4 regions of the Johannesbaptistia floridana genome follow, and region 4 is predicted to be linked to each of the others. Evidence: predicted binding sites of a transcription regulator. Region 4 holds the regulator's gene; each other region holds the start of a gene.
The links. The regulator NtcA, encoded in region 4, controls nitrogen genes in cyanobacteria. The targets are predictions, from matches to a motif close to TTTGTANCNNNNGNTACAAA.

Region 1 (3,710 bases), on a different contig from region 4:
GAAGACTAAGACACTCATTGATACCCAGAAAATCTTGGTCATGGCGTGGACCATCGACAAAAGCAATGATTTGCTGTGGTAGTAGTGATTGTTTCTCAATCGCCGCTATTACTTGTGAAAGCAAATCGGGACGGTTAAAAGCAATCAACACTAGAGGAGGTAGCTTTTTGGGTAATGAGACATCATCTAAACAACGAGGTATTAACATGGATTTAACAGCTAATCAAACATTTATATTTTACGAAGTTTTCGCCAAATTCTTTGAGAGAAAGGTACTTTTTCTATATCGTCAATTTGATGCTTTGGTTGATTACTTAGTAAAGAGGCTACTAAGCCAAAAGAAGAAGCAGAAGAGTAAATTAGGCGATCGCATTTAGCCAAGAGGTACAAATCTACTAAAGCTTCTTTCCCATTTTCTATTCTATTTGAACATTCGGACCAATTCTGATGTAGTCTACTTTCATTACTAGGAAACCATTTCTCTGTGGTCACTACTTTGGGAAATTGCTGTTGAAAATCCTGTATAACTTTTTGAGAATCTGTTGCTAAAAAAATTTGGTATTGCTTATTTTTTCTGAGGGTATTTGCTACTCGCTGATAGAGTTTGCCTAAATCAATTTTCATATCTGTATAGCGAACATGAACTCCCAGGGTTGGTTGAGTTAACTTAGAACCAGCAAAGGTATCTACTCTAGCTTGTATATCTTGTTTTAACTGCAATTCTTTTTTTATGATGGTGGAGATAATTTCTATATTAGTCAATTTGGATAAATACTGAAAATCCCCTTGAAAATGCGATCGCATTTTATATGTTTTATCTGAATAAGAACAAAAAACCAGAATATCTTCAGTATAATCAAGCTTACTGACATCTATAGACATTTCTCCTTCAGTAAGATTTAGTGTTTGTTTTAAGCCTCCGAAGGATTCATCCAAGCGATTGTGCCATAAACTGGGATAAACTGATGATACATTTATTGGTAAATCATCGACATTTAGAGCTGAGGGGCAGTCAAAATACACAAAAAACGAATTAATATGGTTATCACTATAACTTCCATCTCTCCAGTCTACAACCACCTTTCTCTTCGTCATGCGCCCATACAATATCGTTGTACTCAAGGCTAAGATGCGATTACCTAATCCTGAAGATCCCTTAACAACTATATATTTACTTTTTTCCATCATTACTATAGCTTTTCATATATCTCTTTGTTTAGGAGTTGCGGAATAAGGTAAAAAACAGGGAAAAAAGAATAGTTTTAGTGATTGATTGTGTTCCCATTTTAATTTATGTTGTTTTCACTTTTATAAGAAGTTTAATGGACAAAAAGAAGGGTGTTGTTTCCTTTGTCCATTAATAAATCTCAAAGAGCTGAGTTAGATAGAAACTTCGCTTAACTCACTCGCTATATGCTCAAAAGGTTCATCAATCATTGTACTAGGTTCAAAACCTTCTTGAGCGAGCATTTCTTTAATCATCTCCTTGAGGATTTGAATACCGCGTACAGTAGGACCGATGGGTACACATAGGGAATTATAAGTTTCTCTTAAGCCTTGTAAAACCCTTTCGTCAAGAACATTCATATCTCCGGCTACTAAAGCATAACTAGCGTAGCGAAGATAATAGTCCATATCTCTCAAGCAAGCGGAATAGCGTCTAGTGGTATAAGCGTTGCCACCGGGACTAATTAATTCTGGTAACTCTTCAAATAAAGCCACGGAAGCTTGCTTAACCAAGTTAGCAGAATTAGCGTTAATCAAGGTTGCGGCTTTAATTCTTGCCGTACCTGATTCAAAATAGGATTGTAATGTATCGATCGCACTGCGATCTAGATATCGACCTGTTAAATCGTAGTTTCTAATCAAATTGGTGACTGCGTCTCGCATTAAACTCAGTTCTCCTGACTATGTTATTCTTTTATATTTACTTATCATCCCATAGGGGGTTAGTAACCTGCTAAAATTAAACCAATTAAATCAGTATTTTGATACATTTGTTTACAATTCCTGGTTTTTAGTATATTCAAATACAATTAAATGGTCAGTTTTTCTGAATTATTTGCAAATATTAAGGATTTGGTAACACTGAATACAAAATCTAGAGAGAGCAATCTCTAGGATAAATCGATACTGAGAAAAAATTTTATTATCCTTGTAATTGGAGTATAATATGGATCAAACCCCAGAAGAAATATTAAAAATGGTTCGCGATGAAAAAATTCAAATTATTGATTTAAAATTCATCGACACCCCAGGGATATGGCAACACTGTTCTTTTTATTACGATCAAATTGACGAAGACTCTTTTGATAGTGGAGTTCCTTTTGACGGATCTAGTATACGTGGTTGGAAAGCAATCAACGAATCAGATATGTGTATGGTTCCTGATCCCTCCACTGCCTGGATTGATCCCTTCATGAAAGAAAAAACTTTGAGCATGATTTGCAGTATCAAAGAACCTCGTACAGGAGAATGGTACGATCGCGATCCCCGCACCATTGCTAAAAAGGCCATTGAATTTTTACAAGAAACAGGAATAGGTGATGTAGCCTACTTTGGTCCAGAAGCAGAATTTTTTGTTTTTGATGATGTTCGCTTTGATCAAACCGAAAACAAAAGTTTTTACTATGTAGATAGTGTAGAAGGCCGTTGGAATTCTGGAAGGGAAGAAGAGGGAGGAAACCTCGGTTATAAACCCAGATACAAAGAAGGTTATTTTCCGGTTTCTCCTACTGATACCCTCCAAGACATGCGTACTGAAATGCTTTTAACTATGGCAGAATGTGGCCTACCTATTGAAAAGCATCACCATGAAGTAGCTACAGGGGGACAAAATGAGTTAGGTTTCCGATTTGCCAGCATGGTAGAAGCGGCAGACTATTTAATGACCTATAAATACGTAATTAAAAATGTCGCCAAAAAGTATGGTAAAACAGTAACTTTTATGCCTAAACCTCTATTTAATGATAATGGTTCGGGTATGCACACCCACCAATCCATTTGGAAGAATGGAGAACCTTTGTTTTGGGGTGATGGTTACGCTAATTTGAGTAAAATGGCTCTCAACTACATTGGTGGCATTCTTAAACACGCTCCAGCTTTACTAGCTTTTACTAACCCAAGCACCAACTCTTATAAGCGTCTAGTTCCTGGTTTTGAAGCTCCTGTTAACTTGGCCTATTCTCAAGGAAACCGTTCTGCTTCTATTCGTATTCCTCTATCGGGACCTAATCCTAAGGCAAAACGTCTGGAATTCCGTTGTCCAGATGCCACTTGTAACCCCTATTTAGCTTTTGCGGCTATGCTTTGTGCTGGAATCGATGGTATTAAAAATGAAATAGATCCCGGTAAGTCTTTAGATGTGGATATTTATGAGCTTACTCCTGAAGAGTTGAGTGAAATTCCTTCTACTCCTGGTTCTTTAGAGGGTGCTTTAGAAGCTTTAGAACAGGATCATTCTTTCTTGACTAATACGGGAGTATTTACTGAAGATTTTGTCAACAATTGGATTGAGTACAAGCTAGATAACGAGATTAATCCTCTCCGTTTACGTCCTCATCCCTATGAATTTTCTCTTTACTACGATGTCTAATCTCTAGAGCAGAAGGCATGAGGGCAATGCTTAAATTGTTGTCATAACCATAAATTAGGGACAGAGTTTTAAATAAAACTCTGTCCCTCTTATCGGTAGTGTAGGGATAATTAAC
Region 2 (3,710 bases), on a different contig from region 4:
TTTGCTAGGGATTGTGAATTTTCTTGAGTAAATATTAATCTAGTACCAAAGTAGGCGATCGCGCTTGATAAGATAAATAAAACTATTTTTGCCCAACTGCGAATATTTACCCAATTACTTTGTTTTTTCAATAAATACAGACCACCGAAAAAGAGTAAACAAAATACACCTATACCAATTACTAGTAAACCGTTTACACTTCTTACGAATTGTCGCAAAATTAGGCTAACTCCCCAGGTAGCTAGTAAGGTTTCTAAAGGGCGACCATAGAGGTAGCGAATCACGCCTTTTTCCAAGATTAGACCCATCAAAGCTGAGACAATAAAAGCCGCAGGTATGGCTACTAGGATATAATAGTTAAACCAGGGGTCTCCCCAACTTTTAAAGATATTTTGCACTACGTATGTGGTGTATCCTCCTAGCATAATCAACTCACCATGGGCAAGATTAATTACACCCATTAGCCCAAAAACTATAGCTAGTCCTAAGGCTGCTATGAGTAATACAGCTCCAATACTTATGCCATTGAAAATACTATCTACAAACAAAGACCACATAATTTGGTTACCTTTTAAATTGAAAATTAAACCGGGACATTTTGGCTGGTAGTCATGTATTAGCTTTTAGGTAGAATTGTTTTAAATAACGAAAAAAGTTATTATGCTAGATAAGTATGAGGGAAGTGTAGGAATTATCAAGACTTCAAGGTTTGGCAGTGATGAAAAAATACCTAGGAAAGAAAGAAAAACCAGCTCCCATTTTACCTAACACCGCTTCACCTGACATCTCTTCTCAACTAGCTTGTCCCGCATTAAGTTAGTCCTCATTATTATTTACTTACATTTGATATTTACCGCCTTTACTGGGGTCACTCCAATCGCAGGCTAATCCTTTTGTTTCTGGTACGTACTGATTCCATGGTATAGGATCTATGGGACCCTCGGTACTCCATACTATGTCAAATAAACCATCATCTCTAACTTGACCGATACGGACAGTTTTAGAGATGTGGTGATTATTTTGCATGGTAACTAGTCCTTCTGGTGCCTCAAATTGTTGACCTAAGGCTGCTTTTCTCACGGCTTCTAAATCAGTAGTTCCTGCGGTTTCTACGGCCTGTTTCCAAAGATAAACCATGATATAAGCTGCTTCCATGGGATCGTTGGTCACGCGGTCTTCTCCGTATTCTGTTTTAAAGGCTTGAACAAATTTTTGATTGGCGGGAGTATCTACGGTTTGGAAGTAATTCCAAGCTGCATAGTGACCTACTAAATATTCTTTACCAATTTGTCTTACTTCTTCTTCGGCAATACTCACTGACATGACTGGATATTTATCTGGAGTTATACCTAAGCCTTGTATCTGTTTAAAGAAAGCTACGTTACTATCACCGTTTAGACTGTTAAATATTACTCCACCAGTGGGTAAAGTTGCTCTAATTTTAGCTACTATGGGAGTAACTTCAGTACTGCCTAGGGGTATATAATCTTCCCCTACTGTTTTACCTCCTTTTGCTTTTAGTTGTTCTTTGATGATGGTATTGGCGGTACGAGGAAAGACATAGTCTGAACCTACTAGGAAAAAGTTTTGACCTTTGTTTTCTAGCAACCAGTCTACAGCAGGTTCAATTTGTTGATTAGGTGCTGCCCCAGTGTAAAATATGTTTTTAGAGCATTCTTGACCTTCGTATTGTACTGGGTACCAAAGCATGTGGTTTTTGGATTCAAAAACTGGTAACACTGCTTTACGGCTTGCGGAAGTCCAACAACCAAATACTGTGACTACTTGGTCTTGGTCTATCAGTTTAGTGGCTTTTTCTGCGAAAGTGGGCCAATCTGAAGCGCCATCTTCTTCTATTGCTTCTATTTGTTTACCTAACACGCCTCCTGCGGCGTTAATTTCTTTGATGGCTAGTTTTTCTGCTTCTACTACTGTAGTTTCACTAATAGCCATGGTTCCACTGAGAGAGTGTAATATGCCTACTTTTATTGTATCTCCATCTGCTGCTTTAGCTTGGCGATCGCCACTTATTGCTTTTAGTAGAACACTTGTTCCTATTGCTGAAGATCCGTATACTAAAAATTTTCTCCGTCCTAATTTGCTCATTTTCAATTGCTAATCTTTTTCAAGTCTGTATAAAACTAAACTATACTAAACTTTAATTAACTGTTTAAATGTAGCTTTTAATACCAAAAATTAATTTGAATATGGTTTCAACTTTTTGCTTTTACTTTAACCAATGCTTCTACTAATTTCTCTTCAATAATAGGTTTACTTATATAATCATTCATTCCTACCTTTAAACATTTTTCTTGTTCTTCTGGAAATGTGTAGGCAGTAACAGCTATTATCCAGGGTTTCTCTAAGTTTTTATAATTTTTCCGAATTTCTTCTGTGGCTTTAATTCCATCCATTTTTGGCATTTCTATATCCATTAGAACTGCATCATAATCTGTTTCTTGTAGTTTCTTAACTGCTTCTAAACCATTCTCTACAACTTCTAACTGACAACTATATTTGCGCAACATCAGGGCTACAACTCTTTGATTAATCTGATTATCTTCTGCTAATAGTATTTTCAAACAACTCAATTTATCCTTATGGCATTCTAACAGATTTTTTCTTGTTTCTGACTCTAATGGAGTAGTCGTTTCAGAAATTGCTTCTAGTTTAACAGTAAAATAAAAACTAGCTCCTGGAGTTGATTTTGATTTACTTAAATCTACTTCAAAATCTAAAGGATAGTCTCCTGATACTACTCCTTGACTTACTACCCAAATTCTCCCTCCCATTACTTCACAAAGATGTTTACATATTGCTAGTCCCAAACCTGTACCCCCATATTTTCTCCCAACTGAATTATCTCCTTGGCTAAAGGGTTGAAAAATATTTTTATGGTTTTTTGGTGTTATGCCAATTCCAGTATCTTGCACTAAAAATTGTATTTTGTCACTCTGATCATCTTCGTGATATTGTTCCCTAATAACTACCTTTATTTCTCCTTGTTCGGTAAATTTTACCGCATTACTTAGTAAATTAAGCAGTATTTGCTTAATTAAATTAGCATCTCCTTTGTAGTGACTAGGTAAATTTTCAGAGATAGTATAGCTAAATTTTACCTTGTTTGTATTGATTTGGGGAATAATCAAATCTTTTATTTCTTCAACTAAAGTTTCTAAAGTAAATTTTATATTTTCTGTTTTTATTTTTCCTGATTCAAATTTAGCATAATCTAAGACATCATTAATGATGTGTAATAATATTTCTCCACTTTTTTGAATAAGTTCTACATAGTGTTTCTGTTCAGAATTTAAATCACTTTGCATCAGCATATTAGTCATTCCTATTATGCCATTCATGGGAGTACGCAGTTCATGATTAATTATGGACAAAAACTTGCTTTTAGATTGATTAGCTATTTCTGCACTTTTTTTCGCTTCACTGAGTTTAGAATTTTGTTCAGCTAGTTTTCTCTCTACTTGTTTTCTTTCACGAATATCTCTAGCAGCTAAACAGAATACCTCTTGATCATAATAATTAATTAGACTCAGGTTAATTTCTACATCAATGGCTGAACCATTTTTTGTTTTATAAAGAGATTCTAAGGACAAAGGTTGTTGAATTTGGATAATTTTATTCAAATAACCGTTAATTACTTCATCATCCATAAGTATTAAATCATAAATAGTTAAACTCAACGCTTCTTTTAT
Region 3 (3,710 bases), on a different contig from region 4:
TTACATTGATTTGACGAGCTACCGCAAGACGGGCCGCTTCTGCGTCGTCGCCTTCTTGTTGGGCACCATCAGACCCTAAACAAAATACTGTTTTACCAGGGTTAGCTAAAGCTACACCGTTAACATAGGGCCAAAGATGTCCTAAACGTCCAGAACTAAATTTAACTCCGGGAGTTAAACCTAATTCTGGGTGTCCTGGTAGATGAGAGTTGGCACCACGATACTCTAATAATTTTTCTGCTGGTAAATCACCGTAGAGAGTGGCCATCAGATATTGAGTCGCTACTCTGTGTCCTGCTTCATCAAAAAAGATGGGCACAAATTTATTAGGTCCACCTCTGAATAAAGCATCCAGAATCATTACTTCTGGTACAGTATCATAGGGACCACCAGTATGACCACCCACACCGCGGGCTGCACCTGTAGCGGTGAAAAAGACGATCGCATCGCGACAAAGTTGAATATTTGCTTCTATTGCGGATTTTTGCTCGGAAGTAAGGGTTTTTTGACTGGGATCTAGGCTAATAGTTTTATATGCACCTAAATCAATAGGAAAGCTGGCTGTGGCAACTGTCATTAGTGATATTTTTCCTGTATTCAATTAAAATTGTATGTTTCTTTTACTATTGTTTAGTAAAAGTTAGTTATTTATATAGCAGTCTATCTCTAGAAGTTCAAACTGTCCATAGGAAGAATATCGCTCTACTTTGGTAAAATCAGTTTGAGATGAAGCTAGGATTAAAAGTAATGCAGAAATTATTAGGTAAGGTGGCTTTAGTAACTGGCGCCACCAGAGGTATCGGGAAAGGCATTGCCATTGGTTTAGCCGAAGCTGGAGCAACTGTTTATATTACCGGAAGAAGTTTAGAAACAAGTAGCGCCGGAGAAGAAATTGGCGGCAGTCTTTTGGCAACTGCTGCCTCTGTGGAAGCAGTAGGTGGTAAGTGTATCGCTGTACAAGTTGACCACAGTGATGATCAACAGGTGGAGAGACTATTTGAGCAAATTAATGACGAACAACAAGGACAATTAGATGTACTGGTAAATAATGCTTATGGAGGTGTACAAAGACTACGAGATAACGGTGGTAAGCCTTTTTGGGAGTCAGATTTAAGTCTTTGGGATGCTTGTCATCAAGTAGGTTTGCGCAGTCACTATCTAGCTAGTGTTTTTGCCGCTAAGCTAATGACTAAGCGTAAACAAGGGTTAATTTGTACTATCTCTTCCTGGGGAAGTTTGAGTTATCTATTTGGAGTAGCTTATAGCACCGGAAAAGTAGCCTGCGATCGCCTAGCTGCTGATATGGCTGTAGAACTTAAATCAGCTAATGTGGCTTCTCTCTCAATTTGGCCGGGAATTGTTGGCACTGAACATATTACCAGTATCGCTAAAGATACCAATGTTGAAAACCCCCTGCTATTAGACCAATATAATTGGGAATCTCCTCTCCTCACCGGACGGGCGATCGCTTCTTTAGCCGCTGAACCAAAAATTATGTCTTTAACTGGTACTCTTCAAATTGTCGCTGAAGTAGCCAAAAAGTATAACCTAGTTGATGCTAATGGGGAATTGCCTGTATCTCTACGTTCTTTACGCTTTATTTTCCCTTGGGTATGGCCTTCTTTAAGAGAATACTCTTACTTAATTCCTGATGTTTATCTCCCTTGGTTCATTCTCTTATTAACTAGGCTACAATCCCCTCGACTTAAATAATTTTTTGATTCTATTGGGGCGATCCCTTGACTCATATCAAAGCACGCAAATACAAAAGTACAGAAATTGACCAACAGGCGAGAATCAATTTTTAAGCGCGATCGCATTAATTCTTTAACTCATTACTTCAAAACTTCAAAACTTATTACTCATTACTCATTACTCATTACTCATTACTCATTACTCATTACTCACTATTCATCCACTAGTAACATTAGGTAAAGATGCAAGATCTGAGTTGAGGGAATGTCAGAGAATAATAAAAAAATTTTTACAATTTGGTAGCAATTTATACAGAACTTATGCTATATTAGATATGTAAGAAAAAAAAGGAGTTTAAAATTATGTCTACTCAAAATCAAGCACGCGCTTTAATGATGCGTCATCACCACAATATTAGAAATCGTCAACAATCTTTACTAAATCGTGCTGCGGCCGAAATTGGTGTTGATATAGACAACACAGAATATAGAGGCAAAATCCAAGGTAAACCCAATCCTAGTTTTAGAACAACTTATGATCGCAGTAATGCAACTCTTAGCTAGTACCGAAGTAGTAAAATAAAATTAAAATAGAATATTAGAAACTGATGATTTTAAAAATAGGGTGGCACTATGCCCCCTCTTTTTTTGCTCAAAAATAAGCATGTTCTTGTTAAAAACGAGGTTCGTAGTTGGACTTTAGTCCAAAAGACACACAATCATTAGCTCAACAGGAAAGAGAATAGCTAACATATCTGTCTCGCGTTAGAATTGTTAAAGATTCAAAATCTTGAAAAAAATAAGAGGCTCGTTTGGTTGCCAAAAAGAAGAAAAATAAAGAATTAAAGGACAAAGATTTAGTCAAAGAAGTATGTCGGCGCATCCGGGTAGCGAGGAGTTACTGGGATGCCCATAAAAATGCTGCTTGTCGAGGAGAAAGAGAAAAGGCATTGGCACTCTACGAAACTTTGACACCAGAACAAAAAGAGCAAATCCCGCAACAGCTAAGAGTTTGGCTACGCTATCGTAGTGAAAAGTACTTTGGTAAAGATAAACCCAATGGGATGGCAACAAAACGCTTTATACACAAAAAGGGCAAAATATAGTTTTAATGAAATATACACGCTTAATATTATTAGATTATAGATAAGATATAGCTCAAGCTACATCTTATCTGTTTTTATACCAAAAGAGTCAAATTACAGAATAACAAAGTCACTCTCGCCCAAATTAACAGCTTCTACTCCAAGGAGAATAGCCACCTCTTGAGATAGAGCTTGAACTACAGTATTATTACCTTGTTCTGTGAGAGTTAAATCTGCAAAAGTCAAACCAGTATTAGCTAGACCAATTACGTCTTCACCAATCGTAAAATCAGTAATGGTATTGGGGTTTTCTGGTAAAAGATTACTGTCAGTAACCAACCAAAACTGGTCTTCTCCAGCATCTCCAGTAATAACATTATTACCAGTAGGATAACTAGCGAAAAGTACATCATCTCCAGAACCTAACAGGATACGGTTATTACTTCCTGCAAATAAAGTGTCATCGTCACTACCAGTATCTATACGATTATCACCAGAAGCAAGACTAACATCAACGCGATCGCTACCACCACCAGTGAAGAGTATTTGTTCATCACCGATAAATTGACGTTCATCGGGAATAGCAGTATCAAAATGGTCATCCCCAGAAGTACCAAACACAGTTTCAGGGACTAGGGTTTCAGGAGGAGTAATGTCACTTTCCCCAAGATTCAGAACAGTTACATCATCAAAACTTGCTCCTTCATTACCCCAACTATAGAGAGCTATTGTACCACCAGGAATCTCAGATTCATTCTTAATGGGGTTATTAAATAAAGGTTGTTGGTCAAGCCAAGCGGATACCTCGTTGTTTTCCACATCAAGACGAATATGGGTATCTGTATCTATAGCGTATTTATTACGACTACGGGCCATAGTCAACTCGATACTATCTTCTATCTTAAATAGCTGAACAAAACGCTGATTAGCG
Region 4 (3,710 bases):
TATATCGAGAGAAACTGAGGCTATTTCCTGTTCTGGGGAAAATACTTCTCTATTGGGTGTTACGTCTGTGAAAACTCTAATTTGTTCTTCTCCTGCGGCATAGTTTTCGGCGGCGAGAATACGCACCACATATTCTTCTCCATCATCTATTTCTCTGGCTAATTGTTTGACTTGAGATTCAGTAATTTGTACGATTCTTTGATATTTTTGAATATTATCAAGATTAGCGGCTTTAATAGCCGTTTGATTGGCTTGTCGCAGTAAGAAGTTAATTGCTTCGGTAACGGCTTCGGGGTCTAAAATTTGTACCACATTGAAGGCTAAAACTTGTCCTCTGACAATAGCTATTTGACTTTCTCGTAGTGTTTGATACTCTTGGTAGTATTGTTCAAGGGTATTTACTTCTCGATTCAAAAAGCTAATCTGTTCTTCTAATTCTTTTAATTGCTGTTGTTGGTTTGCTAATCGAGTATTTTTCCTGGTGATTGCTTTATCGAGGATTCTAATTTTTTGATCTCTTTCTTTTATAGTTGTTTGTAGAGCTTGTTGTTGTCGGGCTAATTGTTCGATGGTTCTTTGTCTTTGTACTAAGTCTTGGTTTTGATTTTCTATTTGTGCTGCTTGATTAGCGATAGTTTCTTTGGAGGAGGCGATTTGCTGATTTAATTGTGTTCTCAACTCAATTAATTCTTCTCTTTCTGTAGCTAAAGATTCTACTTCCTCTTCTAAGCTAGAGACTTGTTGCCTGACTAATTCTAGTTCAATGTTTGCTTTTTGGAAGTTTTGATTTAATTCAACTAAATAATCTTCTATTGCTTCTTTTTCCTGTCTAGCTATACTTAGTTGTTGTTCTATTTCTTTTTTTTGCTCAGTTACTTGCGACAATCCCCTCTGAGCTTCTCTGCGTTCTTTACGAATTTGATCAATTTCAAATATTCCTTTCCGTAAGTTTTCACTTAAACTAAAGAGAATGCCCAGAGTTGATGCGGCAATTACTAATCCGGTGAAAATTGTTACTAACATAGCGGTTTGCCGAGGACGTAGATTAAATATTCTTAGTCTGGCTTTACCTACTTTTGTTCCTAGGCGATCGCCTAAAGCTGCGATCGTTCCACCTAATACTATGATTGCTATTATTAATACTAAAGCACTGGTGGTCATATATAGCTTTAGGCAAACTGTTGACTCAATACTACTGGATTATGTACTGTTATTTTTTTCTTATGAATTGAAATCATTTCTTCTTGTCTTAATTCTCCTAGTAAGCGAGTTACTGTTACGCGGGTTGATCCTATTGCTTCTGCGATCGCCTGGTGAGACAATTTTAAATCTATTCTAATTCCTTCTGTTGTTGGTACGCCAAAATCGCGACATAAAATCAACAAAAAACTTACTAAACGAGAACCCATATCTCGATGTGCTAAAGTTTCTATCATCATTTCTGTTTGTAAAATTCTTGACGATAGTCCTTGTAGCATTAACATTGACAGTTCTGGATTATCTTTCAGAGATTTGCGGAAATTGTCGATTGGAGCACTTAATAGTTCTACTGGTGTAAAAGCTACTGCGTGATAAAAGCGGTCTGATTTTTCCCCTGTAATTAGTGATAATACTCCAAAAACGCTATTTTCTCTTAGTAAAGCTACAGTAATTTCTTCTCCTGCTTCATAAACTCGGGATAGTTTTACAGCACCTTTTAACAAAAAATAGACTCTTTCTGCTGGATCTCCCGGAAAAAATATAGTTTTCCCGCGATCAAAGCTTTCTACTACGGGGGGGTATATTCCCCCTCCTACTTGGCGGAAAACGGAGGCTAAAGGTTTATCTTGACTTACGGATAGTTCCATTATAGTTTTAGTTACTAAAAAAGCTTTACATTAATCAAAGATTAGAGCTACAGATTTTACAGAATAATTTTACACCCTTTGGTATAGCATTATACTTTTTTTTTAGAGAATATTTAATATCTGTTCAAATAGTTCTTCTTCATATAATATCAAGAGATTGTCAACTTTAAATTTAAAAACATTTTCAACTACACCACTATGTTAAACTTATCAGGGAAAAAAGCTTTAGTCACTGGAATTGCCAATAACCGCTCAATTGCTTGGGGTATTGCACAACAACTAAACAAAGCTGGAGCCGAATTAGGTGTTACCTATTTACCGGATGACAAGGGACGTTTCCAAAAAAAAGTAGGAGAATTAGTAGAACCTCTTAATCCTACTCTATTTCTCCCCTGTGATGTCCAAAATGACGAACAGATTAGAGAAACTTTTGCCCAAGTCAAAGAAAAGTGGGGTAACTTCGATATTCTCATTCACTGTTTAGCTTTTGCTAACAAAGAAGATCTCTCAGGAGACTTTAGTAATGTTAGCAGAAAAGGATTTAGTACCGCCTTAGATGTTAGTGCCTATTCTCTTACTAGCTTAGCTAAAGAGGCTAAACCCTTGTTTAATCCAGGTAGCAGTATAGTTACCCTTACTTATATAGGCGGTGTTAAAGTAGTTCCCAACTATAATGTGATGGGTGTGGCTAAAGCTGCTTTAGAGATGAGTGTTCGTTATCTCGCAGCCGAGATGGGACCTAGTAATATCCGGGTTAATGGAATCTCCGCAGGACCAATTCGTACTTTGGCTTCTTCGGCGGTAGGGGGTATTTTAGATATGATTCGCCATGTAGAAGACAAAGCACCCCTAAAACGTACTGTGACTCAAGCTGAAGTGGGAAACACTGCTGCATTTTTATGTAGCGATTTAGCTAGTGGCATTACTGGACAAATTATCTACGTAGATGCAGGTTACGAAATTATGGGTTTTTAGGCAAAAAAATTGTAGCGATCTCCCAAAAAACCCCAAAGGCGATCGCTACCCAGAAAAAATCAACAGGAAATTGTGAACAATAAACAAACTTAATTAAACCAACCTAGTTACTTTAGGATAGGTAAAATGATGATGAGAGAATGCTTTTTTAGCTCGTTTAATTAAATCAGTTTGATAAATAAATTCGTCTCTAGCGTCTATGGGATAGCTTTTTAGTTTCAAGAGAATACCCCAGGGTTTTTGTTCAGCGATAACCACTACAGGCATTTTAACTTGAGTATATTTACTAGCGTAAGCAACTCGATAGAGAAGATGTATTGCTAAGTCTAAATCATTTTCATGGGCAAGATAAAATTTTGTCACAACTTGGGCTTCTAATTGACCAGCATTAGAGTTAGAAACTACATTTGTCCAAATTAAATTGTGAGGAATAATTAATATAGAATCGTCGGGAGTACGTAAACGAATGCTGCGTAATCCATAGTTAATTACTTCTCCGTAGTGTTCATTGATTTGAATGCGATCGCCTACCTTGTAAGGACTTTCAAATAAACTAACTAATCCAGCAATTACAGCACTAGCATAGTCTTTAAAAGCAAAACCCAAAGCTACAGCAACCGTACCAGTCAAAGCAAAAATATTTTCTCTAGACAAGTTAATAAATAAATTAACTAGAATAGTTACTGCTATCAGCAAAACTACTGTGCGGAAAAAAGGCAGAGATTGTTTAATCCCTAAACGCCATTCTCGCTTAACTCGTTCGGAGAACCAATTAATTAGTTTTTCTAATAAAATTATGGCTAAGTAAGCAGCAACAATTACTAAGACAGCTTGAGTAATCTTACTAACAGTTATTTCATTTAATAATTTTTCTGCTTGATTTTTAGT

Region 1: glnA (type I glutamate--ammonia ligase) is a predicted target of NtcA. The motif match lies at 2,080-2,099, and genes of this name have one in related genera.
Region 2: urtA (urea ABC transporter substrate-binding protein) is a predicted target of NtcA. The motif match lies at 2,174-2,193, and genes of this name have one in related genera.
Region 3: gifA (glutamine synthetase inactivation factor IF7A) is a predicted target of NtcA. The motif match lies at 1,992-2,011, and genes of this name have one in related genera.

What each region holds. Positions count from the first base shown of each region.
Region 1 is NZ_JALKVM010000023.1:27,177-30,886, reverse strand. It holds gene MW688_RS01590 (glycosyltransferase family 2 protein) at 1-208, opposite strand, end outside; gene MW688_RS01585 (nodulation protein NodZ) at 232-1,188, opposite strand; gene apcB (allophycocyanin subunit beta) at 1,381-1,890, opposite strand; gene glnA (type I glutamate--ammonia ligase) at 2,174-3,595, shown strand.
Region 2 is NZ_JALKVM010000368.1:23,146-26,855, reverse strand. It holds gene MW688_RS20510 (ABC transporter permease) at 1-557, opposite strand, end outside; gene urtA (urea ABC transporter substrate-binding protein) at 838-2,106, opposite strand; gene MW688_RS20500 (ATP-binding protein) at 2,214-3,710, opposite strand, start outside.
Region 3 is NZ_JALKVM010000142.1:10,285-13,994, forward strand. It holds gene MW688_RS09835 (transketolase C-terminal domain-containing protein) at 1-577, opposite strand, end outside; gene MW688_RS09840 (SDR family NAD(P)-dependent oxidoreductase) at 748-1,713, shown strand; gene gifA (glutamine synthetase inactivation factor IF7A) at 2,058-2,258, shown strand; gene MW688_RS09850 (Precorrin-3B methylase) at 2,507-2,800, shown strand; gene MW688_RS09855 (metallophosphoesterase) at 2,894-3,710, opposite strand, start outside.
Region 4 is NZ_JALKVM010000170.1:32,602-36,311, reverse strand. It holds gene MW688_RS11535 (DUF3084 domain-containing protein) at 1-1,161, opposite strand, end outside; gene ntcA (global nitrogen regulator NtcA) at 1,170-1,847, opposite strand; gene fabI (enoyl-ACP reductase FabI) at 2,046-2,822, shown strand; gene MW688_RS11520 (mechanosensitive ion channel family protein) at 2,916-3,710, opposite strand, start outside.